Regions from separate parts of the Lysinibacillus sp. G1-3 genome, predicted to be linked through region 1. Evidence: predicted binding sites of a transcription regulator. Region 1 holds the regulator's gene; each other region holds the start of a gene.
The links. Region 1 encodes LexA, which represses DNA repair genes until DNA is damaged. Its sites were predicted from a motif close to CGAACATATGTTCG; they were not measured.
Positions count from the first base shown of each region.

Region 2: a site for LexA is predicted at 5,767-5,780, ahead of recA (recombinase RecA). Genes of this name have one in related genera too.
Region 3: a site for LexA is predicted at 4,039-4,052, ahead of uvrB (excinuclease ABC subunit UvrB). Genes of this name have one in related genera too.

Region 1 covers NZ_JBWHYQ010000026.1:2,847-12,946, reverse strand. Annotated here, with positions in the region: gene ACVYAD_RS22230 (prepilin peptidase) at 1-46, shown strand, start outside; gene ACVYAD_RS22225 (gamma-glutamyl-gamma-aminobutyrate hydrolase family protein) at 135-857, shown strand; gene lexA (transcriptional repressor LexA) at 1,546-2,163, opposite strand; gene yneA (cell division suppressor protein YneA) at 2,327-2,644, shown strand; gene ACVYAD_RS22210 (YneB family resolvase-like protein) at 2,641-3,306, shown strand; gene ACVYAD_RS22205 (hypothetical protein) at 3,382-3,729, shown strand; gene ACVYAD_RS22200 (DJ-1/PfpI family protein) at 3,828-4,367, opposite strand; gene ACVYAD_RS22195 (GNAT family N-acetyltransferase) at 4,431-4,943, opposite strand; gene ACVYAD_RS22190 (DUF3021 domain-containing protein) at 4,997-5,434, opposite strand; gene ACVYAD_RS22185 (LytTR family DNA-binding domain-containing protein) at 5,440-5,892, opposite strand; gene ACVYAD_RS22180 (CPBP family intramembrane glutamic endopeptidase) at 6,137-6,769, shown strand; gene ACVYAD_RS22175 (MerR family transcriptional regulator) at 7,029-7,862, shown strand; partial or broken gene ACVYAD_RS22170 (agmatine deiminase family protein) at 7,940-8,764, shown strand; partial or broken gene ACVYAD_RS22165 (IS110 family transposase) at 8,755-9,246, opposite strand; gene ACVYAD_RS22160 (hypothetical protein) at 9,583-10,029, shown strand.
Region 2 covers NZ_JBWHYQ010000001.1:386,012-396,111, reverse strand. Annotated here, with positions in the region: gene ACVYAD_RS01880 (O-antigen ligase family protein) at 1-735, opposite strand, end outside; gene ACVYAD_RS01875 (tyrosine-protein phosphatase) at 929-1,699, opposite strand; gene rny (ribonuclease Y) at 2,073-3,632, opposite strand; gene recA (recombinase RecA) at 4,620-5,684, opposite strand; gene ACVYAD_RS01860 (competence/damage-inducible protein A) at 5,999-7,255, opposite strand; gene pgsA (CDP-diacylglycerol--glycerol-3-phosphate 3-phosphatidyltransferase) at 7,273-7,851, opposite strand; gene ACVYAD_RS01850 (helix-turn-helix domain-containing protein) at 7,902-8,801, opposite strand; gene ACVYAD_RS01845 (DUF3388 domain-containing protein) at 8,841-9,623, opposite strand; gene ACVYAD_RS01840 (DUF3243 domain-containing protein) at 9,850-10,100, opposite strand, start outside.
Region 3 covers NZ_JBWHYQ010000007.1:79,434-89,533, reverse strand. Annotated here, with positions in the region: gene uvrA (excinuclease ABC subunit UvrA) at 1-1,978, opposite strand, end outside; gene uvrB (excinuclease ABC subunit UvrB) at 1,986-3,965, opposite strand; gene ACVYAD_RS08785 (IDEAL domain-containing protein) at 4,380-4,622, opposite strand; gene ACVYAD_RS08780 (competence protein ComK) at 4,847-5,356, shown strand; one part of gene prfB (peptide chain release factor 2) at 5,460-6,488, opposite strand; one part of gene prfB (peptide chain release factor 2) at 6,490-6,564, opposite strand; gene ACVYAD_RS08770 (competence protein ComK) at 6,710-7,264, opposite strand; gene secA (preprotein translocase subunit SecA) at 7,614-10,100, opposite strand, start outside.

The DNA of each region.
Region 1 (10,100 bases):
TTTCTATGGGGATGCGTTGATGAATTGGTATCTTGGGTTTTGGTAATTAATCAGTGGGGGAGTCCTTCGATGATTAATAGTCTTCAAGCTTTTATAGGTAGTTAATGCTAGATAAAGATCATGGAGGGGATAAGATGAAACCAATTATCGGAATAACAGCCTTTGCGGAGGATGATTTGTCCTCAAGATTAAATGCTGCTTATAGCAAAAGTATAATTGAAGCTGGGGGTGTACCTCTTATAATTCCGATTGGAGTTGAAGAGGATGTAGCACAAATTTTATCGTTGACGGACGGATTATTACTATCGGGCGGACATGATGTACATCCATTTCTTTTTGGTGCAGAACCTACACCAAAGTTAGGGAAGATTCATCCGGAAAGGGATTCACTAGAACTTTCATTGATTGAAGCGGCCTCTATTCGGAAAATGCCGATTTTCGGGATTTGTCGAGGGATTCAAATGCTGAATGTTGCATTTGGAGGCACACTCTATCAGGACATTGATAGTGAATATCATAGTAAAAAATTAATAAAGCATACGCAACAAGCGGCACGGGGCGTTGCTACACATCATGTTCATCTAACACCGGATACATTATTAACAACAATTATCGAGGAAGAAAAAATAGCGGTAAATTCATTTCATCATCAGGCAATAAACGCAGCAGCAGAAAAATTGAAAGTGGCAGCCAAATCAAGTGATGGTATCGTTGAAGCCGTCGTACACGAAGATTTACCATTTTGTCTAGCAGTACAATGGCATCCTGAAGAGCTAGCCATTGTAGGTGATGAAGCATCAAAAAAATTATTCTATGCATTTGTAAAGGCGAGTTTGAAATTCAAGGTAGAGGCATAAAACTTTATAAGCATTACGGAATAGAATTTTGTATAAATGGCAAGATAAACTTGGTAATAAACATGAAAAAATAGATGTATGCCATAAAAGCGGCTCATCGGACGCCCTTAGGAAGCTCTGCTCTGCGCGAAAGCGAAGCGTCAGCGGCAAATGTTTTCTGTAGCGAAAGCAAAGCGACAGCAACAAATGTTTTAATTGTGCGAAAGCAAAGCGTCAGCAACAAATGTTTTAACTGTGCGAAAGCGAAGCGTCAGTAACAACAAATGTTTTAACTGTGCGAAAGCGAAGCGACAGCAACAAATGTTTTAACTGTGCGAAAGCGAAGCGTCAGCAACAAATGTTTTAACTGTGCGAAAGCGAAGCGACAGCAACAAATGTTTTAACTGTGCGAAAGCGAAGCGGCAGCAACAAATGTTTTAACTGTGCGAAAGCGAAGCGGCAGCAACAAATGTTTTAACTGTGCGAAAGCGAAGCGGCAGCAACAAAGCGCCTGGCCGGAACGAAAATCACCCCCACGTTATGGGGATGAGCTTTTTTAAATTAACTAAATACATTGCTAGAGGGAAGAATCCATTATACAGTGGGTTCTTTTTTAGTGTATAAAAAGGCACTCAAAAATAAGAAAAAGAGGTATATGCCCATTTGTGAACATAGAATCCTCTTTTTGTACGCTGCTATTGAGATACTTTTAATGAACACGACGATAAAGACCTACAACATGGCCCAAAATAGAAACTTGGTCTACGATAATTGGCTCCATTGTTGCGTTTTCAGGCTGTAAACGGAAATGACTTTTTTCCTTAAAGAAACGCTTTACAGTTGCTTCATTCTCTTCGGTCATTGCTACTACAATATCACCATTATCAGCTGTAGATTTTTGTTTAACAATAACTAAATCTCCGTCTAAAATGCCAGCTTCAATCATTGATTCACCCATAATTTCTAGCATAAATAACTGATCTTCACTTGTACCATAAATATCCGGTAGCGGGAAATATTCATCGATATTTTCAACAGCAGTTATCGGAGAACCTGCAGTAACTTTCCCAACAAGTGGGACATGTATAACATGTTGCTTTTGAATAGAATCCTCTGGCTCTAGAATTTCAATGGCACGTGGTTTAGTTGGGTCGCGACGGATTAAGCCTTTTTGCTCCAAACGAGCTAAATGTCCATGAACTGTAGAGCTTGAAGCAAGTCCAACTGCTTCACCAATCTCACGTACAGATGGTGGATACCCCTTTGTGCGTACCTCTTCTTTAATGAAATCTAATATGGCCTCTTGTCTTTTCGAAACTTTTTTCATGATTGCTCACCTCTTTTTTCTAGTCATTCTACTTATTAGTAGTATAGCAGAATGCGAACACTTAAGCAAACATAGGTTCGAAAAGTGTTTGACAAAAACGTTTGTTCGCATTATTATAAGAACATATATTCCGAACAAACATTCTTGAAAAGGGGTTATACACATGAACTGGTTTAAAAAAAATCCACATATTACAACTTTATTAGGAGCTTGTCTACTATTTACGGCATATCTTTTTATAACAGATCCAGGGGATGTCACATACGCAGAAATTGAAGTCGAACATGGTGATAGTTTATGGTCGTTAGCCGAACAATACCGTGGTAAAATGAAATCGGATGAATGGATTAAGCTTGTTAAGGCAGAAAATGAATTATCGAACGTACGAATTATTGCAGGTAATTCTCTAGTGATTCCAGTAGTGGGTGACGACCAACCCAATTCTATAAATTCAATTGAAATTGCGAGAAATGTAAAATGATAACAAAACAACAATCGGCTGTTGTCTATTGCCGTGTGAGTACAGAAAAAGAGACACAAAGCTCCTCATTAGAGCGACAGGAGGAGGAGTTAGTACGCTATGCTAAAGAACTGGGCTACGAAGTGAAGCTTGTTTTTAAGGATAAGCATAGCGGCTATGATGTGGAACGAGAAGGATTACTAGAAATGCTCGATTTCATAAAAGAAAATGACGTAACAGCATTATTTGTGCAGGATGAAACACGTTTAGGACGTGGAAATGCTCGAATGGCCGTTTTGCATTTATTGCAGAAAACTGAAACTAATGTTTTCTCTATGCGAGACGCGGGACCTGTACAATTAAATGAAATGGATACGATGCTCCTAGAAATTTTAGCAATTGTAGAGGAGTACCAGCGTAGAATCCACAATGCTAAAATACGTCGTGGCATGCGTCGGGCAGTTGAAAATGGCTACCGCCCTGAAAATAATTTATCTAACCGAGGAAACCCAAACGGCCAGGAACGTAAAGATGTCCCTATAGAAGAGATCGTTAAACTCCGCAATCGAGGCTTCACATTTGAGGAAATAGCTATGACTCTTAGGGGGCTAGGCTTTGACGTAAGCAAAGCCACTGTCCATAGGAGATATCGGGAACATTTAGAGGGAAACGAAATAAAGTAACGTTTTAATCAGTGGGAGTTTTCCTACTGATTTTTTTCTTTTTAAAGGCTTTATATGAAGGTGAAGGAACGAGTAGTGACGGATAGAACAGCGAAAAACGTGGATAGAAACGCCAAAGTGACGGATAGAACAGCGAAAAACGTGGATAGAAACGTCAAAGTGACGGATAGAACAGCGAAAAACGTGGATAGAAACGTCAAAGTGACGAATAGAACAGCGAAAATGGTGGATAGAAACGTCAAAGTGACGGATAGAACAGCGAAAAACGTGGATAGAAACGTCAAAGTGACGGATAGAACAGCGAAAAACGTGGATAGAAACGTCAAAGTGACGGATAGAACAGCGAAAAACGTGGATAGAAACGCCAAAATGACTGATATAAAAGCGAAAGAATGTCCAACAGATTGGACATTTTGGAAATAAAATAAGAGAAGTAGCCATTTCTACCTCTCTTGCTCAATATTCTCTAGAAACTTGCCATCTTTTATTGTAGTAATTTTTCATATCATTTAGAGCTTTTTTTATTCTTTGTACCAATCTTCATCAAACGAGAGATGTAGGGCTTTCCCCACAGTAATACCAAATTGTATAAAACCTCTACCTCTTGCAGTTATGATGTTTCCATCTTGGACAACTAGGTCTTCAGAGAAATGATTAAGATCGAAGAAGTCTAATTTTCTTATAACTTCTAGCGGCAATCCAACAGTATATTTTCTGTTTTTTAATACTCCGGCTTTCGCTAAAAGAGATGGAGAACTAGAGATACTTGCAATTGTTGCTCCTTTGGCATGCGCATTACCAATAAAATCAATTAATTTTTGCTCATTTATTAGTAAAGCTATATCCATACAGCCTGGTAGCAATAAGCTATCGATTTCGTCAAGATTAACTTCACTTATTTGTGTATCGGCTATACAAGATAACCCAGATTCCCCTTTAATTTTTTCAGTGTTTAATCCAACAGTAACAATGGGTTTATCTCCTTGCATTAATATAGATAATGCTACACTCAATTCATATTCACTAAATTGGGGATACAATAATACAGCTGTCTTTTTCATATAATTCTCCCATCTATTTTAATACGACGATGTAGATCTTGAAATAGCCGAAGTGAAAATATCTTATATCCATTCCTCATCTAAGACAGCATAATAGTATTCATCCCACCACTCATCTCCATGTGGAATACATTTTTTAAAATAACCTTCGCGTCTCATGCCAATTTTCTCCATCACTTTATAGGATGGGATATTTTCCGGCTGGCAAGTTGCAATAATTCTATGCAGTTTCATTTCTTTAAATCCATAGTCCAGTACAGCTTTTGCTGCTTCTGAGGCGTATCCATTGTTGTAATAGCTCGGATTCAATACCCAGCCAATTTCATACGTATGATCGCCAAAGTATTGATGGAAAACAATATGGCCAATAACAAAATTTTCACTTAGTAAAATAATAGGGAAGTGTTTTGCTTTTTCACCGCTATTTTCTGAAACAAACTTTTTTGCTTGCTCCTCATTAAAAACGCCCTCTGGAATATACTTCATCACAGTTGGATTTGAAGTATATTCATAGACAGCTTGCCAATCTTGAACTTCGAACTCTCTTATTAATAGTCTGTTCGTTTTGATAAACATTTCATTTTCCCCCTTGTATTGAAATTTCACATTAGTTTTCTCTTAATAAAAAATTATAGGATATTATTTTTATTTATTAGCTCATCAATCTTTTTATTCATTTTTTTCACTTCAGATTGGTTATATAAATAAAATAACAGCCAAATAAGAGTAAAGAGCAAAACACTAAAAAATAGCATTAACAAAGTTATTGCTAGAGATGATGTTGGAAGCCATTTTAAAGATAGCGCAACAACAATAAAAGTACCTATAGAAATTGCAAAATGGATAGCTGTTTGTAGTAAAAACGTTAAACGTTCTACTTGGTAAATAAGGGATGGTAATACACAAGCTAGTCCCACAATAATTGAACCTAGAGCCTGATGTGTAAAATCAGCCGTAATAGCTTCTAAAAAAATCTCTCCAAAAATCCAAGAACCAAAAAGATTAATCAAAACAAAAACTGTACACCCCATACTTACACCAAATGCTACATTTTTAAAAAAATGCATATAACTTAAACCCCCAAACGCTTTTTAAATTGCTTTCGATAATTACGAGAAATAATTTCTTTGATTCCTAGAACTAGCTCAATCTCCAATGTTCCATTAAATGAAGCTTCGATATTTTTAACTTTTGCTAGATTTATAATTGCAGATTTAGAAATCCGAATGAAATTATTCCCTAATTGTCGCTCTAATTCATATAAAGGTTTATTTAAAATGAGACGATTATCAGCTACATCATATAAAGCTAATTCTCTTCCTTCCGTTCGAATAACAATTATTGAATTTGGATCAATGATATATGTTTTATTATTTGCTATCCCTGTTAAAATTTGTTCTTCTTGCTCTTGTTGCAATAAAGAAATAGCAGCTTGTATCGTAGGCGTAAGTTTTGCTGTACAAATTGTTACATGCGGCTCTTCATACTCGGAATCTATTTTTACCTCTATTTTCAGCTTGATCACCTCTTGAAAAAAATTATAGCATATCCATCATTTAGGGGAATGTAGGTCATGCTTTGAAAAAGGCATCTTAGACAATCATAACAACATGTTACTCCGAACGTATTGTTGGCAAATATTTCGTTCGTTATATTGAGTTCAGATAAGATGTACATCAAACGAAATAGAGGTCTAAACAAAATTAGAACATGAATTTTTCGAAGAAATGAGTATTCGGCTAGTTCATGATTAGGAGGCTAGGGCTATTATGAATGAATTGACTACTTCAAGTGAAAGAAATAAAACTAGTTGGATCTTAGTAAGTATTTCAACGATGCTTACAACTAGTATCATTTTTTGGTATTTTAATAATCCAGAAGGTTTTATAGAAAATGGAATTGGCTTTAGGGCAGAAGTATTTTCAAATGTTTTTATTTGGATTTTTTCGCTTTTTATCATATCGGGATACATTGCTTATACAATTAGTGCATTACCTTTCGTAAAAGCACATTTATTTACAATTTCTTGGCTTAAAGTAATTGGAATATGGGCTGCAATTGTAACAGGGATAGTAGAAGAAGTTGTTTTTAGACATTTACTTATGGAATCCTTATTAACTATTGGATTTTCAGACGTGACACAAATACTAATTTCAGGGATATTCTTTGGTATTGCTCACGGTGTGTGGCTACTTTTGAAAAGGGATTGGAAGTTTGCATTACCTGCTATTATAAGTACCACAATATTAGGAAGTCTTCTCGCAACGCTTTATATTGTAGCTTCACGAAGTACCTTTGTACCAATCGTAGCTCATATTTTAATTAATATGTTTATTGAACCATGGCTAATGTTATCTGCAGTTTCTGGAAAATGGGATGATAACGGAAAAAGAACAAATTGATTATATATATGTAAAAATTAATTTTAATGAATGTGTAGAAATGACAAATGACAGCGTGTCTGGCTATCGTCGCTTGCATATGCATGCCGAAATACCTGTATTGTAGTTTTTAGATATACGAGTACTTTTCAATGTCTTAAGGAATACGCTCTTACTTCACATTCTTGCTTTTTGCGAGAAGCTATTGATATCATAAGCTTCAGACATTTTACTACCGATTTTACCTGAAAAATATAATTACAATAAGTAAGGGAGAAGTATGTACACAATCAGCAGATTTTCACAGCTTTGCAAAATGAGTGCTCGCATGTTAAGACACTACGATAAGGAAGAACTTTTGAAACCAGTACTTGTAGATACAACAAACGGTTACAGATATTATGACCAGAGTCAATTAGACACGGCATTACGAATCAAGAAACTAAAAGAATTTAGATTTTCTCTAACCGAAATTAGAACGATTCTCCAATCATCAGACAGTTCAATATTTATCGGCATGATACAAACCAAAATAGGTGAAATATCAAACGAAATGAGTCGAAATAGACAGATTATTACGGAGATGCAAGGGTTGATTGAAAAGAAAGTGGATTTATTACATGGAGTAAAAAGACCATATGATATAACGCTTGGAATAAGAAATGAGATCAGTGTCGTAAGTCAAAGATTACAGATTAATATTGATGACATGGACAGGTATATTGATTCCCTTTACGATAAGGCGAAAGAAAGAAATATTCAGTTACTCGGTGTTCCCTCAACCATTTTTTTTGATGAACAGTTTACTCCTGAACAATGTGATATTGAACTAATGATACCAATCATTCATAAAAATGACGAAGAAATATCAATGTCAAGAGAATGGCAAATAAAAAAACTTCCCCAAAATATTGTTGCTACTACTTTGCATATTGGAAGTTATGACTATATCGGATATGCGCACATGGCACTTGAAGAGTGGGCAGAAAGCAACGGCTACAGCATGGATGGTCCACCATATGAAACCTACTTAAAAGGTTCAGAATGTGACTGTCTTGAAGAGGAGTATGTGACGCAAATTAGCTTTCCTGTCTTCAAAAAGCAAATGCAATAATTGCTTGACTTTCACACTATGTCAAACCTTATTCTACTTCCAAGAGAAAACTATAAAAACTTAAGGAGATCTTGGTTATGAAAAAATTTATTGTATTTTGCACAGGGGCTGTATTAACGGCTGGGTTCATTATGGGAGGGTGTAATCCAAGTAAAGTAGAGGGAAGCGAATACGTGAAAAAACAATACGTAGGTAAGTATACAATGCCAGATGAAAGCAGCAAACATGAAGGTGCGTGGTTACAATGGCCACATTCCTTTACATATGGGAAAGGCTACGTAGAAAAGATTGAACCAATTTGGATTGAGATGACGGCTGCTCTTAGCGAAGGAGAAAATGTCCATATTATCGCATATGATGAATATGAAAAGAATTATATTTATGACCTTCTGTATGATGAGGGTCTAAATATGGACAAAATCGATTTTTATATTGTTCCTACTGACGATGTATGGGCAAGAGATACAGCACCAATTTTTGTATACGATAAAGATAACAATATGAAACTCATGGATTGGGGATTTAATGGATGGGGTAAGAAAACACCATATAAAAAAGATGCTTTAATACCAAGTGTTCTTAGTAAGAAGTTAGGTATAGAACGAATAAATCTAAACAGGGTGGTACTCGAAGGAGGAGCATTTGAACTGGATAGTAATGGTACTTTTTTATCAACACGTAGCGCTGTTATTAATAAAAATCGAAACCCTAAACTATCTGAATCAGAAATTGAGGAGTATGTGAGAGAAAATCTTGGCGCTACTAACTTTATTTGGTTAGATGGTGTACCAAATCTAGATATTACAGATTTTCATATTGATGGTTTTGCGAAATTCCATGATAAATCTACAATCATTACAATGAAAAAAGATGATTTAGAAGAATGGGGTCTTTCCAATAAGGCCTGTTCAAGGACTGCCTGAAATTGCAACTTAGTTTGAATCATTACGCCAGTTATATTTTCATGTTGCCTTGTAAGATTACGAAAATTTAATAACTGCACACCACGCTTTTTATATGGCTCTAATTCCTCTTTATAGAACAATTCACAAAGAAGATAGGCATCGATGGCATCCGTTTTTACTTTTCTCAAACTCGATCCTCTTGCCTTATATGAAATTAACGGATTAATGACGATCAATAAATATCCTCGTTCTTCTAAATGATGTATGACAGGAGCACCATAATGTCCTGTAGCTTCTAAAATGATTGTAGGCTTCATACCAGCCTCGTTTTTTACATCTTTTAAAAATATAACAAGGTCATTAAGTCCTTCTAAAGTATGAGTTACCTTAAAACTTTTACGATATGGTTTGCCTTTATCTAAGAATGCTTGAACCTGGCTTTCTCCTTTTGAAATATCCAGACCAACGACTGGATTCATTATTAATCTCCTCCTAGAATCATAGTTTGCCAGTTACCCCTAATCCTCCATGCAGTGTCATAGCTTCGCTTGTTATACGAGATCTAAAGTCCCAACCAGCCTCAATCATGTTTCTGCAAGTAGGGGGCGAAGGGTAGTTGACGGGGTCAAGCCCCACGGGCAGTTACGTTCTACCCTGGCTACTGCTATAATAAATCCATATAAATAATGGTCAACCAGAAATATCTGGCTGACCTTATAATACGAACGGGGCAGTTTAGCTGCATAAGAATTAAAATTAGCCATAGTGTATAATGAATTGTGAAATATTAACATATGTAAATTGGGAGGAAATTAATGAAGCGTTGTAACCTCACTTTAAACATTTTTTTGTTAATGCTAGTTAGCATATTTGGAGCTTTATTATTTGGTTGCAGTAAAGATGAGAAAATAAATTGGAAACCATCTGCTACATTTATAAAGGATAATATTGAATTATATGGCACAGAAGGGAAATTGGGGATGATTAAAGTTAACGGAAAAGTTGATGAACCCGAATTTCCAGTTAATCAGGGAAGGCTTTATGATATTTATTTTTTGGACGATTCAATTGAAGTTAACGGGAAAAAATTTAAAATAATGGGTATACACGAAGATATGAAAGAACCTTTACAACTTTATGAATGGGGTATTGATAACAACAAAAGTGGAGCAAAAATTTCTCTAGATAAAGTAGGTTTGTGGAAGTTGACCGTCACTGTTGATGAAAAGTTTTTTACAAGTTTTGTGATAAATGCTGAATAAAAAATAACTCATTCTCTTTAAATGGTTAGTATCCTTATGTGCTATTATGCTTCTTATTAAATCAAGACTGT
Region 2 (10,100 bases), on a different contig from region 1:
GGCGATAAAGGTATTATGTGCGTCCAATTGTCCAACATGATAATTTTCTCCATGGCCAAATAATGTGGAATCTTTTATGATGTTTTGCCAAATAGCCATTCGTCCATCAGATAGATCAGCCGATTTCCGCTGAAATTTCCCTACAATTTTTTGAACCGCTTCATTTAGTATCGGAATTTTACTTAGACTAAAAATAAATGCCACACTTAGTACAAATAGAACCGTTACGAGTGCGCCCACTTTTCTAATATTTGAAGCGTTTTGAATAGCTAACAAGACCATACTCATTATGACAGCGGTTAGTACGGTGATGGCAGCCGTTCTACTTTGAGTTAGTAAAATAATATAAAAAACAAAAAAGAATAGGCTTACTAGAACTACGATAGGAACCTTGTTCTTTACACCTTGAAAATATTGAATAGTCCCAGCTAGTAATACGACTGCTAATAATGTCATGGCCAATCCCATCATGTTCGGGTTGCTATAAATCCCCGCAAATGCGTTGAAAACAACTCGATTCATGAAAAAAGATAAGAGAAGAATAATGAGATGTGAGAGACAAATACTAATAGCTAGCACATGTAAAGTAGCTGTTTGAAAAGAGTTATATATAATCGATAACCCTATATACATCGTAAGCATACATACAATATTCATAAGTGATTCCATATCAGAATTGGCTAAAGCACTTATTAGCCCACAAATAATAAATAAATAGAAAAATAAATCGCTCACATACATCCTGCGAATATTTGCGCTGCGATTATAAATAAAAAGGATGATCGGAAAGATGGAAAAAAAGACAGTAAAGTAAATTAGTATAGATATTTCATAAGATAATGCACTGGTGAGTAGTAATACACTCATACATATTGTTAGGATAAAAAACCGCACTTTCATCACCCTCACTATAGCTTCATTTCGTATGTTATTTTGTGAAAAGATGCCACCATTTTCTTTCACTTTTTACGATTGGCTCCGCAATTAATAGCTGCTTATTTTCTAAAATACGTTCATTGTTTTCAAGAAAAAGGTCGACCATATCCAGTTGTTTCATTTTCTCCAAGTAATCTAACCCAGCTTCAAAAAGCAATGGTCTTGTAGATATATTATGGACATCTGAACCATACGTATGAACAAGTCTTGCTTCTATTAAATCCATTGCAAATTGTTGAATTTTTTTGCCAAAATGCCCAGCAATGCTACCTGCCGTAATTTGTGCTAATGCCCCATCACGAATGAATTGTTCAAGGAGCGCTACGTTTTGTCGAATAGCTCCATTTCGCTCAGGATGCGCAATAATCGGTGTAATACCCGATGCAACTAATGACCTAATAATTTCCTTGCAATAGAAAGGGATTGTTTCTGAAGGTAATTCCAGTAAAAGGTAGTTTGAGTTTGCTAACGTATGAAGCTGTTTAGTTGTGATTGACTTTAAAATATTTTCATTAATGCGCACTTCATGTCCAGGAAATAGTTTGATTGGCCATGCTCTTTTTTCTATTTCTAGCTGTAAAGTATGTACTTGATGTAATACAATTTCATATGGCACATCGTACATTGGGTGCTTGACATGAGGGGTCGTAATAATGGCTGTTATACCTTGCATCACAGCATGTTCTAGTAATTGCAATGACTCTGAAAGTTGTTGTGGTCCATCGTCAACTCCGTATAATAAATGACTGTGTGTATCAACCATGCTCTATCATCTCCACATTCCAATTCATCACCTAACTGTTTTTCACCAATTTAAATTATTATTAGTAGAATTTTTTTTTGCTGATAAATAAAGGCACTTATTGTATATATGCCTATTTTCACGGTAAATATGACAGTAGCTTACATACAACTAAGTTAAGAAAAAAGCGCAAAAGCGCTGGAGAGGCCGAAGCAAAAGTAAACGCTCCACCACTTTTGCCCGAGGAAACGAAGCGACCTCGAGGATGTAGCGCTTTAGCCTAGATCCTCGAGGTCGCTTTAGGTATTGTACAGGCAAAAAATCTATAGTTTCCTTAACTATAAAAAAACGTCTTTTACTCTATTTTGAGTAAAAGACGTTTTTTGTATGACAATTATTTTGCGTATTCTACGGCACGTGTTTCACGAATAACCGTTACTTTAATATGGCCTGGGTAATCAAGTTCTTCTTCAATTCGCTTACGGATATCTCTCGCTAAGCGATGTGAAGCCAAGTCATCTATTTTTTCAGGTTGTACGATAATACGGATTTCACGACCAGCTTGAATTGCAAAGGATTTTTCTACACCATCATAGCTTTCGGAAATTTCCTCTAACTTTTCAAGTCTACGGATATAGTTTTCAAGCGTCTCACTTCGAGCACCTGGACGAGCTGCTGATAACGCATCAGCTGCAGCTACTAACACGGCAATAACAGATGTTGCTTCAGTATCACCATGGTGAGAAGCAATACTATTTATAACGACCGGATGTTCTTTGTATTTTGTAGCTAATTCCACACCGATTTCGACGTGGCTACCTTCAACTTCATGGTCAATTGCCTTACCAATATCATGTAATAAGCCTGCACGGCGAGCTAATGCTACATCTTCACCAAGTTCAGCAGCAAGTAAGCCTGCTAAATATGCGACTTCAATTGAATGTTTTAGGACGTTTTGTCCATAGCTTGTACGGTATTTCATGCGGCCTAAAATCTTCATTAAATCTGGATGTAAGTTATGAATGCCAATTTCAAATGTTGTTTGTTCACCTGTTTCGCGGATTTGTTCATCCACTTCACGACGAGCTTTTTCCACCATTTCCTCAATTCGAGCAGGGTGAATGCGGCCATCCTGTACAAGTTTTTCAAGTGCAAGTCGAGCCGTTTCACGACGAATTGGATCAAAGCCTGATAAAATAACTGCCTCTGGAGTATCATCAATAATTAAATCTATACCTGTTAACGTTTCCAAAGTTCGGATATTACGACCTTCACGACCAATAATACGACCTTTCATTTCATCATTTGGCAAGTTCACGACAGATACTGTTGTTTCTGCAACGTGATCTGCTGCAAAACGCTGTAGTGCCAGTGATAAAATTTCACGCGCTTTTTTATCTGACTCTTCCTTCGCACGTGTCTCAGCTTCCTTCGTCATCACAGCAATATCAGTTGCTAGCTCTTTTTCTACTTCTCCTAAGATAATAGCTTTTGCTTCATCTCTAGTTAAAGCCGAAACTCTTTCTAGCTCTGTTTTTTGCGAGGCAACGAGCTCGTCCACTTTGCTTTCCATCTGTTCAATATGCTGTTGTCTTTCGCTTAGAGCTTGTTCTTTACGCTCTAAACTTGCTTCTCTCTTATTTAGAGCATCATCTTTGCGATCAAGATTCTCTTCTCTTTGCAATAAACGGTTCTCTTGTTTCTGAAGCTCAGAACGACGTTCACGAATGTCATTTTCTGCTTCAGTACGAAATTTGTGAGTTTCATCTTTGGCTTCAAGTAGTGCTTCTTTCTTCAATGCCTCCGCTTCTCGTTTTCCTTCTTCAACGATTGTTTCAGCGACATGTTTAGCACCAGTGATTTTTGAGTCATTCACTTTTTTCATGTAGATATAGCTAACAGCGGCACCAACGATGAGTCCAAGCAAAGCGGAGATGATAGTAATTGCATCCATATGAACACCTCCTCTTGCTATTTGGGTAATACAGTTTCAGTCGGCGCATACATTCATTTCACCTTGGCATAATTATGTCCCGGATTTTGAATTGTGTTCAAGTATGCACGAGGACCGAAACGATGTCGGTCATTCGGTAAAGTCACTAGACGTGGTGTTTTACCTATGCAAATTAGTTAGCCGTTTTCGCAGGATGCGAAGCTTTAAGGCGAACGTTCTTATGCATCATTGTCTGTTCAAAATCTTGCCAGTTGCCAGAGGCTTCAACTTCATTTACGAGATCTTTAAAAGCCTTTCCAAAATGAAGTCAAAATGTAATGTACTGCCTATTTAAAGTCATAATTCAGAAATTATACATATTTAATTGTATAGCTAGCCTCAAGCTCTGTCAAGGATAGTCGGGCATCTGTTCGCCTCTCAAAAGAAAAAAAGTCAGTCATATCCATTAGGAGAATTAATTACCTATTACTTTTACACTAACGTTAAATTCACCTTTTCATATTCATACGTAGAAGCAGTACTTAGGAAGTATTATTTTCTTTTGGTGGAAGCTATTTATTCCCGATGCTATATCAAATTTACGGTGAGGAAAATATGATCCCCACTTCCCTTTATGACGTTCAATCTATCACTTCTTTGATTCTATCCTTCGGTACCTCTTCCTATTGCCGACTCATTGCTCAATTGCCTTCATCACTAAATATATGGATATCCTTACAAATATTATACAACCACATTCTCCAGTATGTGTAAAGAACAAATGGCAAAAGCGCTCGTTTACATCCGACAAGCGCTGGAGAGGCCGAAGCAAAAGTAAACGCTCCATCACTTTTGCCCGAGGAATCGAAGCGACCTCGAGGATGTAGCGTTTTAGCCTAGACGCCGACTATGCTTTAGTTTATCCACAGGCAAAAAATCTATAGTTTCCTTAAAAAATAAAAAAAATGCATTGCTCTCACTATAAAGAGTGGGAACAATGCATTTATATTATTCATCTTCAAGAAGAAGCTTTAATTCATCATCCATATCTTCCTCTTCATCATGCGCAGCAATTGTATAAGATGAAGATGCAATACCGTAAGAAGCACGGATTTTATTTGCGATGTCGTCAAGCACTGCTGGATTTTCTTTTAAATACTGTTTAGCATTTTCACGACCTTGACCTAGGCGCTCATCACCGTAAGCGTACCAAGAACCGCTTTTTTGAACAATGTCTAGTTCAACACCTAAATCGACTGTTTCGCCCTCTTTTGAAATTCCTTCACCGTACATAATGTCAACTTCAGCTGTACGGAATGGTGGTGCTACTTTGTTTTTCACAATTTTAATTTTTGTACGGTTACCCATAATGTCATTGCCTTGTTTAATAGCTTCTGCACGACGTACTTCTAAGCGAACGGAGCTATAGAATTTAAGTGCACGTCCACCAGGTGTTGTTTCTGGGTTTCCGAACATAACACCAATTTTTTCACGTATTTGGTTAATGAAAATAGCAATTGTTTTTGATTTATTGATAGCACCTGAAAGTTTACGTAAGGCCTGAGACATTAAACGCGCTTGTAAACCAACATGCGAATCACCCATATCTCCTTCGATTTCCGCTTTCGGAACTAATGCTGCTACTGAGTCAATAACGATGATATCGATAGCACCACTACGTACTAATGCTTCTGCGATTTCAAGCGCCTGTTCTCCTGTATCTGGTTGAGATAATAAAAGCTCATCAATATTGACACCCAATTTTTGTGCATATATTGGATCTAATGCATGCTCAGCATCGATAAACGCTGCTTGTCCACCATTTGCCTGAACCTCTGCAATGGCATGAAGTGCAACCGTTGTTTTACCTGATGATTCAGGGCCGTATACTTCAATAATACGTCCACGTGGATAACCACCTACACCTAATGCAGCATCAAGTGCTAGCGAACCACTTGAAGATGTAGCAATTTCTAAATCCGTCTTTTCGCCAAGTTTCATGATAGAACCTTTACCAAAGTTCTTTTCAATTTGTTTTAACGCCTGTTCTAAGGCTGCTTTACGATCACTCATTCATTTTCCTCCTTCGAAAACTGTTCACTGTTTTTCTCTATCTCTACTATACTTGTTTTTAAGAGAAGACGCAAGAAAAAAGCGAACGTTTATTCGTTTTTCTTCAAAATAAAAATTTGGGTAACTTTCCATTACCCAAATTTCTATTTTCAACTATATTATGGACCATCACTAAAACGTGTGGTTGATTTTCGTTCTGGCTGGGCGCTCTCCTAGGGGCGTCCAGTCTCCCAACTTATTTACATAGTAGACGTTTTAACAAAAGTCATCTGCAACTTTTGGTGATGAACCTATATTATACCGGGGCAAATTAATTAACGTTTTTTAAAGCCTCTTTCTTCTAAAAGCTGCATTAAATAATGACAAGTAAATTTCGCAGCCCGCAGTCGATTTGTATTACGCATGCCCGATAAATGAAGTAAGTACGTGATCGGTTTCTCATCACCAATTGCGATACCAATCCAAACCGTCCCTACTGGTTGATGATCATGGGCTGTAGGACCTGCTGCACCTGTTAATCCAATACCAATATTAGTATCAAATTTTTCACGTACAGCGCTAGCCATAGCTGCTGCACATTCACTGCTTACAATCCCATGTGTAGTTAATAATTTTTTAGAAATACCGAGCTGCTTTATTTTAGCCTCTTCTGTATACGTAACAACGCCACCAACTAGGGCATCCCCAACACCTGGTATTTCTGCAAGCTCAGACTGAAATAATCCCGCTGTTAAACTTTCTGCCGCAGAAATTGTTAACTGATTATCTAGTAACATTTCTACTGTTTTAGAGGCTAGAGAATCATCATCTATACCGTATTGATAGTCACCTACAAGCGCTTGGATCTCTGCTACCTTTGCAGCAATAAGCTGCTGTGCTTCTTGCTCCGTTTCTGCCTTGGCAGTCACACGCAGTGTAACTTCGCCGTCAGAAGCAAGTGGCGCAACAGTTGGGTTTGTTTGCGAATCTAAAATGGCTTGGACACGTACTTCAAGCTCTGCCTCTCCAATGCCATAAAAACGCATAACATGCGATAGAATAACCCCTCCAGTATTTAACATCGCACTAAGCTTTGGCTTTGCTTCAAACTGGAACATCGGCTCAAGCTCTTTAGGTGGCCCCGGAAGCAAAATATAAGTACGCTCATCTTTAGTTAGTATCATTCCAGGTGCCATACCATGATGGTTTGCAAGCACCTCACTACCTGCTAATATTAAAGCCTGCTTACGATTATTGTCCGTCATTGGACGTCCTCGCTTTGCAAAAAATTGCTCAATATATGTCAGCGCGATATCGTCAAATTCAAGAGTAACGCCAAGATGACGAGCAATCGTTTCCTTTGTTAAATCATCCTTAGTAGGTCCAAGCCCACCAGAAAAAATGATTAAATCAGCACGAGACTCTGCAATGGAAATAGCTTCTTCTAAACGTTGTGCATTATCTCCAACTACAGTGTGATAATACACATTTATCCCTAATTCGGACAACTGACTAGAAATAAACTTTGCATTTGTGTTCGAAATCTGACCAAGCAATAACTCTGAGCCAACCGCAAGAATTTCAGCATTCATGATCCTCAAGACCTCTCTTATTTAGAATCGAGTAAGGCACGTCGATTTAGATAGAAATAATCCCATCCAGACCATAGTGTAAAGAACAATGCAATATATAACATAATTGTATCAAACGGAATACCAATAAGTGTAAATATTGTATTGTGTAAAAGTGCTGCTCCGATGGCGACAATTTGGGCCCACGTTTTAATTTTACCAAGCTGGTTTGCCGCAACAACTTCTCCTTCACCTGCCAATATTAAACGAAGACCAGTTACTGCAAACTCACGGCTAATAATTATAATTATTATCCATGCAGGCGCCATATTAAGCTCTACCATTAAAATAAAAGCTGCTGAAACTAGTAATTTGTCAGCAAGCGGGTCTAAAAATTTACCAAATGTTGTCACAAGATTATACTTACGTGCGTAATAACCATCCACCCAATCAGTCGCTGAAGCAAAAATAAAAATAAGTGCACCTACAAAATGATGAACAGGCATATCCGCACCGAATAGTGACATTGTTCCCCAGCCAAAATCAAACATCATAACAATGACAAAGAACGGAATAAGTAAGATTCGAGAGATGGTAATTTTATTTGGAATGTTCATTTTTCTAACACCTTTCATGATGAAAGAAAGTAGTCATCACTAGATGACTACTATTCTTTATTGAAATTGATGACGATGTTTTGCGTTACAGCTTGCTGTGCATACGTTAAAGGCTCGTCATTAATGTATACCTTGGCTTGCGTTGAATTACCTAAACGGATACGAGCATAATTTTGAGATGTTGCGTCAAATTCTACTACTTCTCCTGCATTATATACACGAGTATCTGTTAGTATTTCTTGTTGCTGTTGGTCTCGAATACCGATAAATGTAGGACCTGATACTTCGATACGTATTTTAAATGTATCTGCACCTGTTAACGTATATGAAGTTGTAGCACCATCCGCTTCAACAGTCCCTGCTGAAATCGATTGCTTAACCTCTTCAGTTTCGTCAGGTGTATCCTTTGCTGAATCTGTTGACTCTTGTTTGTCATTTGATTGAGCTTTTTTATTTTCTTTTTCTTTATCTTTTTCTGTATCTATAGGTTTTGCTTTTGTATCGTATTGCATTTCTGGAGGCGTCTCATCTCCAGCATTCGGTACTGCACTATTTTTAGACTGCATGAGTACCCAAATTACTACAATAATGACAATGATAAATAAACCAACGATTATTTTCGGCATTGCCTCCATCATTTTAGTAGAAGGGCCTTTTGAAATTTTTCTTCTACTTGGACTATTCGTCATCGATTGACTTACTTGATTGTTTGAAGTACCTGGTAGCTCACTTTTATACGTTTCTAAAATTTCCTCTGCGTTCAAATCAACGGCGTCAGCATATTGTTTGATAAAAGCTCGTACATAAAATGAACCAGGCATGATCGAATAATTGCCCTCTTCAATACCTATTAAATAACGCTTTTGTATTTTCGTTATTTCTTGTAAATCGTCTAAACTGTAGCCTTTAGACAGTCTCGCCTCTTTCAGTCGAGTCCCTAATTCTGCCACTCAAAACACCTACTTTAACATCAATTTAAAAATTAAATCCTAAAATCCTCCAAATGAATTGGATTCGGACATCATATGGTTTTTTTCCATTATCTCATACGTAATTTCTTCATCTGGGTGATGACGTAATTCAATGATATAATCAAAATCCTCTATCCTATAATCTGAATGCTGAACAAACATGTCTGGATGCTCGACGACCTTTATGGAAGGCATATTCATCATTTCACGCACTAGTTGTAAATGCCGCTCATCAGATGAACGACGTGTTACAATGCCATCTAATATAAAAATATTATTGTCACTGAATTCATCACCAGCGAGTTTATTGCGAACAGTCTGCTTAATCATTGTAGATGATAAAAAAATCCATTTTTTATTGGCACATACACTAGCCGCTACAATCGATTCAGTTTTTCCAACTCGAGGCATTCCACGTATTCCTATGAGCTTATGCCCTTCTTTTTTAAATAGCTCAGCCATAAAGTCAACTAAAATACCAAGTTCATCTCGGACGAAGCGGAAGGTATTTTTTTCATCTGCATCTCGAGGAATATAATGACCGTGCCTTATGGCTAAACGATCACGGAGTTTTGGTTGTCGAAATTTGGTTACGTTAATATGTTCCATTGTCGAAACAATTGTACGAAAACGCTCAATTGTCTCATCGTTGTCTGTATGCACTAACATACCACGTCGATCCTCATCGACACCATTTATTGAAATAATATTGACACGAAGCATCCCTAAAAGTGAAGCAATATCTCCTAATAATCCAGGGCGATTCACCTGAATTTCATATTCAAAGTACCAATCGCTCAAACACACTCGTTCCCTTCCTATTAGTTAACGTAAAAAATCCCTTATAAGTTCCATCATAGCTGATTTTTTATGTAATGGAAAGTTAGAATACATGGAATTATAGCGTTATTTTTAAAAACTTACTATTTTTTTTTTGAACATCCTAAATAGGCTTACATACGTTCCCTTTTCTATACAGAAATTGCTTTATTAAATAGAAAAAAGAGGAGATCACTCTCCTCTTTTTTTACTGTACAGGTTTATTTTGCACAAGTTTAACGACACAATTCGCCAGTGCGTGTTTTTCTTCTTCAGAGGCAACGCCCCATAAATCCGACAGCACTCGTTCTTGTTCATTTTTAGGATCGACATTTGTCGCCAAATATTCTCCAATTTGTACAGCAGCTTGTTGAATCATTTGCGATGGCACACCGCTAGATTCTGCTCGCATAACATTTTGACCTAAAAACGATGTCCATTTATGCCAGTTCTCTAAGA
Region 3 (10,100 bases), on a different contig from region 1:
TTTGAGCTAAGGACTTATATAAAATCTCATTAATAAGCGTTGATTTACCTGAGCCTGAAACCCCAGTCACTGCAACGAATAAACCAAGTGGTACATCAACCTTCACATTTTGAAGATTATTTTCCTTGGCACCTTTAATCGATAATTTGCGTCCATTCGGTTTGCGGCGCTCAATTGGCAGTGGGATAAACTTCTTACCACTTAAATATTGCCCCGTCAAAGACTCTTCATTTTCCATTACTTCCTGCGGAGTTCCTGCCGCTACAATTTGACCGCCATGCACACCTGCACCAGGACCAACATCAATCAGATAATCCGCCGCAAGCATTGTATCTTCATCGTGCTCGACAACAATAAGCGTATTGCCAATATCACGCATATTTTGCAATGTGCTAATAAGTCGATCATTATCACGTTGATGCAAGCCGATTGATGGCTCATCTAAAATATAGAGCACACCTGTTAAGCGCGAGCCGATTTGTGTTGCAAGGCGAATTCGTTGAGCTTCTCCCCCTGAAAGTGTTCCTGCCGCTCGACTTAATGTTAAATAATCTAACCCTACATTGACAAGGAAGCCAAGTCGCTCTTCAATTTCACGTAAAACAAGTCGAGCAATTTTCATATCCTTTTCTGATAAATCCAGCTCTTTGAAAAATGTATCAGCTTCCTGAATCGAATACTGTGTCACTTCACCAATATGCTTATCTGCTAGTTTTACAGCTAATGTTTCAGGCTTTAAGCGATACCCTTTACAAGATGGACATGCTTGCTGGGCCATATATTTTTCCATTTGTTCACGCACGTAATCAGACGTTGTCTCCTTAAAGCGACGTTCCACATTACGAACAACACCTTCGAATTCAATCATTTGATCTCGCACATTGCCAAACTCATTTTCATAATGGAAATGGATTTTATCTTTACCAGAACCATATAAAATTTTATCCATCTTTTCTTTCGGTAGATCCTTTACGGGTACGTCCATCGGGATATCATAATGATCGCACACAGCCTTTAATAACTGTGGGTAATATTGAGAGCTTGTCGGTTCCCACGGTGCTAAAGCATGCTCTAATAAACTTCGATCCCAATCGGGTACTACTAAATCAAGATCAACCTCTTGTGTCGAGCCTAAACCATCACAGCTTGGACAAGCCCCGAATGGACTATTGAATGAAAACATACGAGGCTCTAGCTCTCCTATTGAAAATCCACATAGTGGACAAGCATGATGCTCACTAAATAATAATTCCTCATGCTCCATCACATCGACAAGTACTCGCCCATCTGCCAAACGTAATGCTGTCTCTAAGGAATCACTAAGACGTGCCGCGACACCTTCCTTCATCACAACACGATCGATGACTACTTCTATTGAATGTTTTTTATTTTTATCAAGTTCAATCGAATCATCTAAATCACGTAGCTCACCGTCGATACGTACTCGAACAAAGCCTTGCTTTTTTAAATCTTCCAGTAGCTTTACATGTGTTCCCTTACGCCCTGCTACCATTGGAGCAAGCAACTGCATTTTCGTTCTTTCTGGATAAGTTAATAAACGATCGACCATTTGCTCAATCGTTTGAGAGGTAATTTCTATACCGTGATTTGGACAAATAGGCTTACCGATACGTGCATATAGCAAACGTAAATAATCATAGATTTCCGTTACTGTCCCAACTGTCGAACGTGGGTTACGGCTCGTCGTTTTTTGATCGATTGAAATAGCAGGAGATAATCCCTCTATCGCATCGACGTCTGGTTTATCCATTTGACCAAGGAATTGACGGGCATAGGCTGAAAGGGATTCTACATAACGGCGTTGTCCCTCAGCATAAATCGTATCGAACGCTAATGATGATTTCCCTGAGCCCGATAAACCTGTTAGCACGACTAATTGATCGCGTGGAATTGTGACATTAATGTTTTTTAAATTATGTGCTCGTGCGCCTTGCACGACTATTTCAGTATTTTTCACAAGCCGTTCACCCTTCTAATTTCAATTCAAATATTGTATCGCGTAGCTCAGCAGCACGTTCGAAATCGAGTGCTTTTGCCGCTTCCTTCATTTCTACTTCTAGCGTAGCAAGTAACTGCTCTTTTTCCGCCTTCGTCAGCTTCTTACCTTTTGTAGCCTTCGCTACGTAAGTCTCTTCTTCCTCTGCCACCTGTGTCGCACGAATAACATCAGGAATTTTCTTCACAATCGTTTTCGGTGTAATACCATGCTCCTCGTTATACGCCATTTGCAATGCTCGACGACGCTTCGTTTCCTCAATCGCCTTTTTCATCGAATCCGTCATATTATCTGCATACATAATGACATGACCATTAGCATTACGCGCGGCACGTCCAATCGTTTGAATTAATGAACGTTCTGAACGTAAAAATCCTTCCTTGTCAGCATCTAAAATTGCCACAAGAGAAACTTCAGGAATATCTAGCCCTTCTCGCAATAAGTTAATGCCGATTAGAACATCATAAGTACCTTTTCGTAGCTCGCGAATAATTTCAATTCGCTCTAGCGTCTTAATCTCTGAATGCAAGTACTCCACCTTTAAGCCCATCTCTTTCAAATAAGCTGATAAATCCTCTGACATTTTTTTCGTCAATGTTGTAACGAGCACTCGTTCATTACGAGCAATACGATCTTGAATCTGATCGATTAAATCATCAATTTGCCCTTCAATAGGACGTACGTCAATTTGTGGATCAAGCAGCCCAGTTGGACGAATAATTTGCTGCACCATTTCCGGCGTATGCTCAAGCTCATACGGGCCAGGTGTTGCCGATACATAAATAGCTTGATGTATATGTTTCTCATACTCTTCAAAACGTAAAGGGCGGTTATCTAGTGCTGATGGCAAACGGAATCCATGTTCAACAAGCACACCTTTACGTGCTTGGTCACCGTTATACATCCCTCGAACTTGTGGCAAAGTAACGTGACTTTCATCGACAACAAGTAAAAAATCATCTGGGAAATAGTCAAGTAGTGTATATGGCGTTGCCCCCGCTTCACGCAATGTTAAATGACGCGAGTAGTTTTCAATACCCGAGCAAAAGCCCATTTCACGCATCATTTCTAAATCGTAACGAGTGCGTTGCTCTAAACGTTGCGCCTCCAATAATCTATCCTCTGCACGCAAAAGGGCTAAACGCTCCTCCAACTCTTTTTCAATATTATCAATAGCTTTTAGCATTTTTTCTTCTCGTGTAACGAAGTGGGACGCTGGGAAAATAGCAACATGATCACGCTCTGCTAGTATTTCTCCAGTTAACGCATCCACTTCGCGAATTCGATCAATCTCGTCCCCGAAAAATTCCACGCGGATACAATGTTCATCACGGGATGCTGGGAAAATTTCCACTACATCACCACGTACCCGAAACGTCCCACGTGTAAAACTCACATCATTACGCTCATACTGTACATCGACCAATTTTCGAAGCAACTGATTACGTTCAATTTCCATTCCCGTACGCACTGATACGACCAGTTCACGATATTCTTCCGGAGAACCCAGACCATAAATACAGGACACAGATGCAATAATAATGACATCATCGCGCTCGAATAATGCAGATGTCGCAGAGTGACGCAACTTATCAATTTCATCATTTATGCTTGAATCTTTCTCGATATAAGTATCCGTCTGCGGTACATAGGCCTCTGGCTGAAAGTAATCATAGTAGCTGACAAAGTATTCAACTGCATTATCAGGGAAGAACTCTTTAAACTCACTATATAATTGACCCGCTAGTGTTTTATTGTGTGCCATAATAAGTGTCGGTTTTTTAACTTCTTTAATGACATTAGAGATCGTAAACGTTTTTCCCGTTCCTGTTGCCCCAAGCAACGTTTGATGACGTTTACCTGCACGCACACCCTCCACTAATTCCGCAATTGCCTGTGGCTGATCTCCACTAGGCGTATATGGCGCTTGTAAATCAAATGTTTGCACACATGTCCCCGTCCTTTCCTTCCAATTTGTACATATATTTTAGCATAGCGCTATTAATAATTCGAACATTTAACGAACGAACGTTTGTAAATATTTTTTCATTTGCTCTATTTGAGATGAAATCAACAGAACGTATGTACTATAATAATTAATCAGAACGTCTCTATCAATAGATTACCCTTTCCAAATGTTAGCTAATCGAGATGAGGTTATGTATATACATGATCTTAGCAGGAATTTCATTGTTTGGTGATGAAATACTCGTGAGATTCATGTCTATTTAAGGGTTATGCAAGTGGAGTCTAGAGAGATTTAATTGGGTTACTAGGGGAACTGATCGGCTTGGTCATCAATCTTGCAAATAAAACCACAAAAAAATCCCACCCTCCAATAACAGAGAGCGGGCTCGTCATATTATTCAGTTGTCTCTTGGTGTAAAGCTACTAGTTCGTTTGCGTATAGATGAAATGCGTTTTCATCTTTGTCATCGAGTGCTCTATCTATCAGAACCATGAGCTGCTCTTCACGATGCTTACGCTGGATATGATTTAAAAATAAATCTAAATAAATCTCGTTTAATAATTTCTCTGCCTCATCAACTTTCTTTGTCTGACCAACGGCTTTTAGAAAATCTGTATACGAATAATATTTATCCAACGATCTCACCTCGATCCTTTTCTAAATTATAAGAAAATTGAAATTAAAATGCAATGTTTACGAACTGAAAATCACTTCGATTTACTATTATTCTCGTGCTATTTTAAGCAATTTTTCTAAGCAATTGCTTGAAATAGCACGAACCTCCTTCGTTTATCTATATTTTCTGAATTTAATTTTGTGTTTTACACTTCAAGAAGAAATAGAAAAGGAGGCTTACATAGATGTCAGCAAACTACGTCAATGGATATTTACTTTCTTTTAACACCTATTTACTTCAACCAGTTCAGTACGACTCTAAAATTTTCACTCGGGTAATTGATAAGCATAATGAACTTATCGTTACACGAAAGCCAATGCATATATTACGAAAATCTTGTATTTCGCTAGGAACAACCTATGAAGCAGCAAAGCATTCCGCTAAACGCTTCTTCGGTAATCAGCATAAGCTTCCAATCGTTGTTGCTTATGATTATGGTTATCCGTGTATTTTTCTACCCATCTATTCGCCAAACTCTGTCCACAACATCTGGATTGGCCTTCACGCCATTTCGAATATAGTACCGAGTAAAACGGGCTGTATCGTCACACTGAAAAACGATAAACAAATTGAATTACCCATTCAATATGCTTCGATTAGCAAGCAATTTGTCAATGCATCGATGTTATATAAGCATTACATGAATGAACGCAAGCAGATTAGTCAGGACCCCCCGAATCACCCACCTTTTTAAAGCAATCAATTTCGCCTTGGCGTAATTGTAGCTGACGCTTTCTGCTGAATGAAAATAAAAACCCCTCAAAAGCACAATTTTACTGTGCTCTGAGGGGTCTTCATTACCCGATTTTTGAACGTAAGTATGCATTAATGAATGGATCTAAATCGCCATCCATCACCGCGCCTACATTACCTGTTTCTTCATTTGTACGATGATCCTTCACCATTGAGTAAGGATGGAATACGTATGAACGAATTTGTGAACCCCAGCCGATTTCCTTCTGTTCACCACGGATTTCATCTAGCTGTGCCTGCTGCTTTTCAATCTCTAATTGATAGAGCTTCCCTTTTAACATCGTCATAGCTTTTTCACGGTTTTTAATTTGTGAACGTTCTGCCTGACATTGTACGACAGTACCAGTAGGAGTGTGCGTAATACGAACAGCTGAATCTGTCGTATTAATATGCTGACCACCTGCTCCTGTAGCACGATACGTATCAATTTTTAAATCCTCTGTGCGAATATCAATTTCAATATTATCATCGAATTCAGGCATAACATCACAAGAAACGAATGATGTATGACGACGCCCCGAAGAGTCAAACGGTGAAATACGTACTAAACGATGAACACCTTTTTCTGCTTGTAAATAGCCGTAAGCATTATGACCCTTAATGGACAATGTTACAGATTTAATACCTGCTTCATCACCAGGAAGATAATCAACTGTTTCCACTTTAAAGCCACGTTTTTCAGCCCAGCGTGTATACATACGAAGTAGCATTGAGCCCCAATCCTGAGATTCCGTACCACCTGCTCCTGGGTGCAGCTCTAAAATCGCATTGTTTTGATCATAAGGGCCACTTAATAGTAATTGCAGCTCAAAATCGCCCATTTTTTGCTGGAATTCTACTAATTCATTGCCTAGCTCCTCCTGCAATTCTTCGTCAGGTTCTTCTTGCAATAGCTCTAGCGTCATATCTAAGTTCTCATGTGTTTCCACTAAATCTTTATATTCATTAACAATTGCCTTTAAGCCATTGCTCTCATTAATGACTACCTGTGCACCTTGCTGGTCATCCCAAAAGCCTGGCTCAAGCATCATTTCATCTAATTCCTGCATGCGTGCCTCTTTGTTTTCTAAGTCAAAGAGACCCCCTAAAGTCCGCCAATTTTTTGGCTGAAGTGTCTAACGCGTTACGTACATCTGCTAATTCAATCATTGTTAAATCCTCCGAACGTTTTTGATGGGGCTGGTTTTAAAAGCTTAAAAATCAGGTTAAGAAATAATTTTAAAATACTTCTCCCATTTCTTTCAAGCCCCGTATCTCTTCATTATAACGTTTTTACGAAGGAAAACATACTGTTTTACAACACAGTTTTGTTTCTATCTTTATCATCGTCAAAGATAACATTGTTCGTCATTCGCGGGAATACTCTACCTTGATCATATTGAACTAGTAGCTTCGTTCGTTTTTCCAGTTTATATTTTAGTAAATATGCTCTTTGAATTCTGTATTCAAATGATCTGAAACTTAGATCCACAGTAATTTCATAGCCGTTCATAAAAATTACTTTTGTATTCTTTTTATCCATAGCTTGATAGTCCAGGATATGATGGACAGCAAACCATTGACATTCAGGTCGTATATAAGACTTACTCGGAAACCATACAATATTACTTCGTTCATGAACAACTATTGGATTTTTATTCAGCTTTCCTAGTATCATTCTCGATCCATCGAGAGCCCCTCTTAAACTTGAACCAAAATATCGTAGATTATAATCCATTAATTTTGTCGGCGCTAATTTTGAAATATATTCGTTATCCCTTTCAATTACGCGCGTGCACAAGTTTCCTAAAGCATCATACTCCGGCTTATACAGCATCGTTTCACTACTCATAATGTCATCATACTGCATTGTTAACCCTCCTTTAGTCTTTTAGAAATATATTGGTATACTCCAATGTATTTCCTCGAGAAGGTCTTTCACGGACTGCTGTTCTCGAGGATTTTTTTATCTCCACATATCAATCACCTCCTCTGTCCTTTTTCAAAACTTTCAGACTATACACTTATATTCATAATAAATCAGAAAAAAGTTATAAACATTACCCTTTTCATTGAACTATTTACCTATTGTTGTAGTATCATGTACCTTATTCTGAATTTTACAATATTTCCATTGTGTTAATTCGTGAAAATATCTTAAACATAGAAAAAAAACCATTCTAACTTATCGTTAAAATGGTCTTTTCATCATCATACTGTTATTGACCTGCACCATGGCAGTTTTTAAATTTCTTACCGCTTCCACATGGACATAAATCATTACGTCCGATATTTTCAGACTTACGGACAGGTTGCTTTTTCGGAGCTGAACCGCCATCCTCTTTCGGATTAACAGCTTGACCTTTTGCAACTTCCTCACGCTCTAAATTATTGTGGATTTCTGCTTTCATCGCATATTTTGCTACATCTTCGCGAATAGAAGCAACCATATCCTCAAACATAGCAAAGCCTTCTTGTTGATACTCACGAAGCGGGTCATTTTGACCATATGCACGAAGGTGGATACCTTGACGTAGCTGATCCATAGCATCAATATGATCAATCCACTTCGTATCAATTGAACGTAATAAGATAACTTTTTCAAATTCACGCATACGTTCTGATGTAAGCTGTTCTTCTTTTTCATCATAACGTTCTTGGACAGTGTTCGAAATTAGCTGGTTAATCTCTTCTGCAGATTTACCTTGGAAATCTTCCACCTTCAGAACACCTTCATCTAATAGGTTTGCAGCGACAAAATCATCTATCGCTTTTAAGTTCCAATCCTTCTGCTCACCTTGCGTATACACTGCTACAATTTCATCAATTGTTTCTTGAATCATCGACTCAACAAGCACGCGCATATTTTCTGTTTCTAATACGTCGTAACGCTCTTGATAAATAATCTCACGTTGCTGACGTAGCACATCATCATATTGTAATAAACGTTTACGAGAATCGAAGTTATTACCTTCAACACGTTTTTGAGCTGATTCTACCGCTCTTGAAACAACTTTAGATTGAAGTGGCTGTGAATCATCCATCCCTAATTTCATCATCATGGATTTCATATTATCCGAGCCGAAACGACGCATTAATTCATCTTCTAGTGACAGGTAGAATTGAGTAACCCCTGGGTTCCCTTGACGACCAGAACGACCACGCAGCTGATTATCGATACGACGAGATTCATGACGCTCCGTACCAATTACCGCTAAACCGCCAATCTCCATTACACCTTCTCCAGGCTTAATGTCTGTACCACGACCAGCCATGTTTGTAGCGATCGTTACAGCACCCTTCGTACCAGCATTCGCAATAATTTCTGCTTCACGCTCATGGTTCTTCGCGTTTAAAACGTTATGTGGGATTTTATGTTTATTCAATAAATCCGAAATAATTTCAGATGTTTCAATAGCAACAGTACCGACAAGAACTGGTTGTCCAGCTTTATGGCGCTCTGCAATATCTGCAGCCACCGCTTTATATTTTCCTTCCATAGAAGCAAAAATTAAGTCAGGACGGTCATCACGAGCAATCGGCTTATTCGTTGGAATCGCCACAACACTCATATTATAAATATTACGGAATTCCTCTTCCTCTGTTTTCGCTGTACCTGTCATACCTGAAAGCTTTTGATACATACGGAAATAGTTTTGGAATGTAATTGTCGCCATCGTCATCGATTCATTTTGAATCTCTACGCCCTCTTTGGCCTCGATTGCCTGATGTAGCCCATCTGAGTAGCGACGACCTTTCATTAAACGACCAGTAAAGCCGTCAACAATAATGATTTCGCCCTCTTGTACAACATAATCAATATCATTATGCATACTTACATGTGCCTTCAACGATTGGTTAATCGCATGGTTTAAACGAACATGTGTTAAATCAAATAGGTTATCAATGCCAAATGCTTTCTCTGCCTTTTCAACACCAGCATCTGTCAACGTAACACCCTTCGTCGACTCTTCATATGTGTAATCTGTTTCCGCACTTAACATACGAACAAACGCATTAGACTGTTTATAAAGCTGCGCTGATTTCCCAGCCTGACCCGAAATAATTAATGGCGTACGCGCTTCATCAATTAAAATCGAGTCAACCTCATCGATTACCGCAAAATGTAGCGGACGTTGTACACGTTCCTCTTTATAAAGCACCATATTATCACGTAAATAGTCAAAGCCTAGCTCATTGTTCGTACTATACGTAATATCAGCTTCATAAGCAGCACGTTTTTCTTCTTTTGATAGGCTGTTCAAATTTAAACCAACCGTTAAGCCTAAGAAATTATACAGATGTCCCATTTCCTCAGCATCACGACCCGCTAAATATTCATTGACTGTTACAACATGTACGCCTTTACCAGTAATGGCATTCAAGTAAACAGCCATCGTAGCCGTTAACGTTTTACCTTCACCCGTTTTCATTTCCGCAATATTACCTTCATCTAATGCCGCAGCACCCATAATTTGTACACGGAATGGGTACATCTCTAACACACGCTTTGATGCTTCACGACATACCGCAAAAGCTTCCGCACGAATCGACTCTAAAGGCTCTCCGTCCGCAAAACGTTTTTTAAATTCTTCTGTTTTCGCTTGTAATTGATCATCTGAAAGCTGTGCCATTTGAGAAGCGAATCCCTCAACCTGGTCAGCGATTTTTTCTAATTTTTTTAGTTCACGTTTATTGAAATCAAA